One region of the Sporosarcina sp. Y352 genome, then DNA from elsewhere that is predicted to be linked to it. Evidence: riboswitches for the same ligand, from Rfam matches in the RefSeq annotation. Region 1 holds a riboswitch; the other holds the start of a gene.
What was found. Region 1 has a riboswitch for S-adenosylmethionine ahead of AC1TO6_RS18750 (methionine biosynthesis PLP-dependent protein). Riboswitches for the same ligand answer to the same signal wherever they lie in the genome.
Positions count from the first base shown of each region.

Region 2: linked by a shared signal. The riboswitch ahead of AC1TO6_RS15080 (YezD family protein) and the one ahead of AC1TO6_RS18750 (methionine biosynthesis PLP-dependent protein) in region 1 are both predicted to bind S-adenosylmethionine.

Region 1 covers NZ_JBXCJE010000016.1:28,092-30,489, forward strand. Annotated here, with positions in the region: gene AC1TO6_RS18745 (ABC transporter permease) at 1-562, shown strand, start outside; SAM riboswitch class I at 639-745, shown strand; gene AC1TO6_RS18750 (methionine biosynthesis PLP-dependent protein) at 823-1,944, shown strand; gene metC (cystathionine beta-lyase) at 1,941-2,398, shown strand, end outside.
Region 2 covers NZ_JBXCJE010000009.1:96,021-98,418, forward strand. Annotated here, with positions in the region: SAM riboswitch class I at 429-539, shown strand; gene msrA (peptide-methionine (S)-S-oxide reductase MsrA) at 639-1,199, shown strand; SAM riboswitch class I at 1,269-1,379, shown strand; gene AC1TO6_RS15080 (YezD family protein) at 1,498-1,665, shown strand; gene AC1TO6_RS15085 (MetQ/NlpA family ABC transporter substrate-binding protein) at 1,780-2,398, shown strand, end outside.

The DNA of each region.
Region 1 (2,398 bases):
TACTTTGATGATTGTAGCTGCGACACAAAATGCCAGAAAAAAAGGGACAGCCATCAAGGGAATTACATGGAAAATTGCAGTCACCTTGATTTTCGTTGAAGTGCTGACCCAAAGTATTTTACTAGGCTTCCAGATTGTACCCGCAACTGCGCAATATATCATTTCAATCAGCGGCATGATTATCGGTAATTCGATGGTATTGTCAATCCTTTTCCTTAACCGATTTACGGCAGAGGTTGAAACGCATCGCGACGAAACGGAACTTATCCTGTCACTTGGGGGAACGCCAAAACAAGCCATTCATAGACAACTGATCAATTCAATCAAAGCCAGTATGATTCCGACAATCGAGAGTCAGAAAACGATGGGATTGGTTCAACTGCCTGGTATGATGAGTGGTCAAATCATTGCGGGAGCCGACCCAATTCAAGCTGTTCAGTTTCAATTGCTGATCATTTTCCTCTTATTAACGACCGCATCAGTAACCAGTGTCTTACTCGGATTTCTATCTTATCCTAGTTTGTTCAATCAACGAATGCAGCTGCTTCGGGAAAAACATTAGGAATCTGGTTCTTGTTTTATTATTCAAGCCATGGTAGAGTTATCTAAATTGTATATTCAAACAACTTCATATTTTATTCTTATCACGAGAGACAGAGGGATTGGCCCTAAGACGTCTCAGCAACCAACCTGTATAGGTACGGTGCTAATTCCAATAGGTATCTATTTACCTAGAAGATAAGGAGATTGACTTCGACATTTCGAGGACCCTCTCCTTATAGAGGGTCCTCTTTTTGATTTTAAAAGAAGAGAGTGAATCCAATGACAAGACGAAGTTTGGAAACAATACTAGTACAACTAGGTAATAACAGTGATCCGAAAACTGGTTCAGTGAACCCACCAATCTATTTATCGACTGCCTATAAACACGAAGGCTTAGGCCAGTCAACTGGCTATGACTACACGCGGACGAAAAATCCGACCCGTTCCATTTTGGAAGAAGGCATTGCAGATTTAGAGAGCGGTGACGCTGGTTTTGCATGTAGTTCAGGGATGGCTGCGATTCAGCTTGTTTTATCACTTTTCCGTCCCGGGGATGAATTGATTGTTCCAGAAGATATTTACGGGGGTACCTATCGTCTACTAAAGCAGTATTCCGATGTCTATTCAATCGGAACAACATATACGGATTTTACTGATGTCCATGAAACTGAGAAATTGATAACTGCGAAGACAAAAGCTCTATTTATCGAAACACCAACAAATCCACTTATGCAGGAGTTTGATATACGTCAATACGCGAAACTCGCGCGAAAGCATAATTTATTACTGATTGTCGACAACACATTTTTAACGCCTTATTTCCAAAGACCGATTGAGCTAGGCGCAGACATTGTTATACACAGTGCAACGAAATACATCGGAGGACATAACGATGTCCTTTCCGGCCTTGTAGTCTCAAAAGGAGCGGAGCTCTGTGAAGTATTGGCAACCAGTCATAATGCTATCGGCGCAGTTCTGTCACCTTCTGATTCATGGTTAATCATTAGAGGACTAAAAACACTGCACTTACGAATGAAGCAACATGATGCAAATGCAAAGATAATCGTAAATTACTTGAAGAGCGAACCACATGTTGCGGACGTTCTCTATCCCGGGAAAGGCGGTATGCTATCTTTCCGCTTACAAAATAGTGAATGGGTTGGACCTTTCTTAGCAAATTTAAAACTAATTACATTTGCCGAAAGTCTCGGAGGCGTAGAGAGTTTTATTACTTACCCAGCAACACAGACACATGCGGACATACCACGTGAAGAACGGATACGACGGGGCGTTGACGATAGTCTTTTACGTTTCTCAGTTGGAGTGGAAGAGGTAGAAGATTTGGTTGCCGATTTAAAGCAAGTGTTTTCAACATTAAAAAGCGAGGTGCTTCAACAATGAGTCTCAATAATGAACGATTACAAACGACACTTATACACGCATCGACTCGTGGTGATTCCGAACAGAAAACGGGTGCAGTGAATGTACCTATTTACTTATCTTCAACATTTCATCAAGAAAGCTTTGACGAATTTGGTCCCTATGATTACAGCCGTTCTGGTAATCCAACGAGAGATGCATTAGAAAAGACAATAGCCTCATTGGAAGGCGGTAAACGCGGATTAGCATTTGCTTCTGGGATGGCTGCCATCTCCTCCGCTTTCATGCTCCTTTCTTCAGGTGACCATATCGTTGTTACTGAAGATGTCTATGGCGGTACATTCCGATTTGTAACACAAGTCCTACCAAAGTTCGGTATCGACCATACATTTGTTAATCTGGCTAATTTAGAAGAAACCGCTAGTGCAATCCGGCCGAATACAAAAGTAATTTATGTAGAAACACCTTCCAATCC
Region 2 (2,398 bases), on a different contig from region 1:
CAACCAAACGCCCAAAAAACGTTTTAAACAAGCACCTAACGAATAAAATTATTATTATTAAAACAATAATTCATCACTAGCAATCCCCATCGAATTCCCACCCACTAAATCGACTTACTGACAGTCACTAAGTCACACAAAAAGCTATCCAGAAAAACCGTTAAGAAGTAACGAAGAAACCCAACCAAATTTAAATCGGCTAATTTTCTGTAATCCGAAAGTACCAAGAGTGCCTATTTCACTCACTTCCTCACCTAATTAAAAGCTTTGCCAAAACTGAAGACTTCTAGTTCTTTTCTCATAACCATATTAAACATTCAAACATCGTATATCTTACTCAATATAGTAAAAAATCACAAAATTATATTTTCAGACATTGACTTATCTAAATGGATAGACTAGTATGAATATCAATTACATAGCTAAAACTCTTATAAAGAGAGGCGGAGGGATTGACCCTGTGAAGCCTCGGCAACCATTGAACAGTGTTCAAACGGTGCCAATTTCAACAGATTTATTATGAATCTGACAGATGAGAGGTTTTGCACGCGATATTTGTCATGCGGCGACCTCTTCTTTTAGGAAGGGGTCGTTTTTATATGGCAGGGGCGTTTATTATAACGAAGAGGGGGATTATGATGACTCAGAAAAAAGTTGAATTGGCAACATTTGCGGGTGGGTGTTTTTGGTGTATGGTGCAGCCGTTTGATACGCAACCCGGTATTGAAAAAGTAGTTTCCGGTTATATTGGAGGCGTCACTGAAAATCCGACGTACGAGGAAGTGCGTGCGGGGGTTACGGGACATACGGAAGCGGTGCAAATCACATATGATCCGACAGTCTTTTCTTATGAAAAACTAGTAGACATCTATTGGCAGCAAATTGACCCGACGGATGCAGATGGTCAGTTTGGCAGTCGTGGAACTTCTTACCGCACGGCAATCATTTACCATCATGAGGAACAGCGACAGGTTGCGGAACGCTCAAAAGAGGCGTTAATCCAAAGTGGTCGCTTTGAAAAACCAATTGTTACTGAAATCGTTGAAGCCACAATCTTTTATCCTGCCGAGGACTATCATCAAGACTATTATCAAAAGAACCCAGAAAAATATAAAGTCTTCAAAGAAGAGTCGGGAAGAGCGCCCTTCATTCGCGAGAATTGGAATGAAAAATTGGTAGAGGCGTCACTTAAAAAGTAAATAGTTTTAAAGTATAGTTGACACATCGGAATAGATGGATTATTATGAATATCAATTACATAAACAAAACTCTTATAAAGAGAGGCAGAGGGACTGGCCCTTTGACGCCTCAGCAACCATTGAATTCATTCAAACGGTGCCAATTCCAGCAGATGTCGTTCGTCATCTGACAGATGAGAGGTTTTGCCTACAAACTACGTGTTGCGGCGACCTCTTAGTTCACAAGAGGCCGCTTTTTTGTAGTCGATCATCAGACTAGACGTTGTGACCGTCACTCAGAAAAAAAGGAGGATGCGCAATGGTTTTGAAAGTGAATGATGTAGTTAAAATCGATGCGATTACGCAGGCGCTGAAAGGTTTGGATTTTGGAGAGGTACACATTACCATCCATGAAGGACAAATCGTTCAAATCGATCGAACTGAGAAAAAACGGTTCCCAGTACTGAAAACTGAAAATAAGAAGTGAAGCTGACCGGACAACCGGAGGCCTCTTGACTTTCACGATATTGTTCAAAGACAATATTGCGAATTGCTGGAGGCCTTTTTTGTATATAAATTAGAAATTTAGGGGGAATAGAAGATGAAAAAAGTGTTTAGAAATTTATTGCTTATTGCAATTAGTGTACTGGTATTGGCGGGGTGCGGGTCTGCATCTGCGGATGATGAAAAGAAGATTAAGATCGGCGCAACAGCGGGTCCTTATAGTGATCAATTGAAGGAAGGGATTATTCCTATACTTGAAAAAGACGGCTTCGAGGTTGAGATTGTCGAGTTCAATGATTATATCCAGCCGAACAATGCGCTAAATGAAGGAAATATCGATGCGAACTTATTCCAAAATCGAAACTATTTAGTGAATTTCAATGAATCCCATGACATGGACCTCGTACCTGCATATGGCGTTCCGACTGCTCCAATTGCACTTTATTCGGACCAACATACAGCTCTTGAGGATGTGAAAGAAGGCATGACGGTGACGTTGCCAAACGACCCGACAAACCTGGCAAGATCTTTGAACATGATGGAAGACTACGGCTGGATCACAATCTCTGAGGATGTTAATCCGATAACAGCTTCCGAAAAAGACGTGGAAACCAATAAATACAACTTGAAAATCCAACCACTGGATGCGGCGCAAACACCTAGGTCACTCGGTGATGCTGACTTCGCATTCGTCAATGGGAACTTCGCTCTGGCAT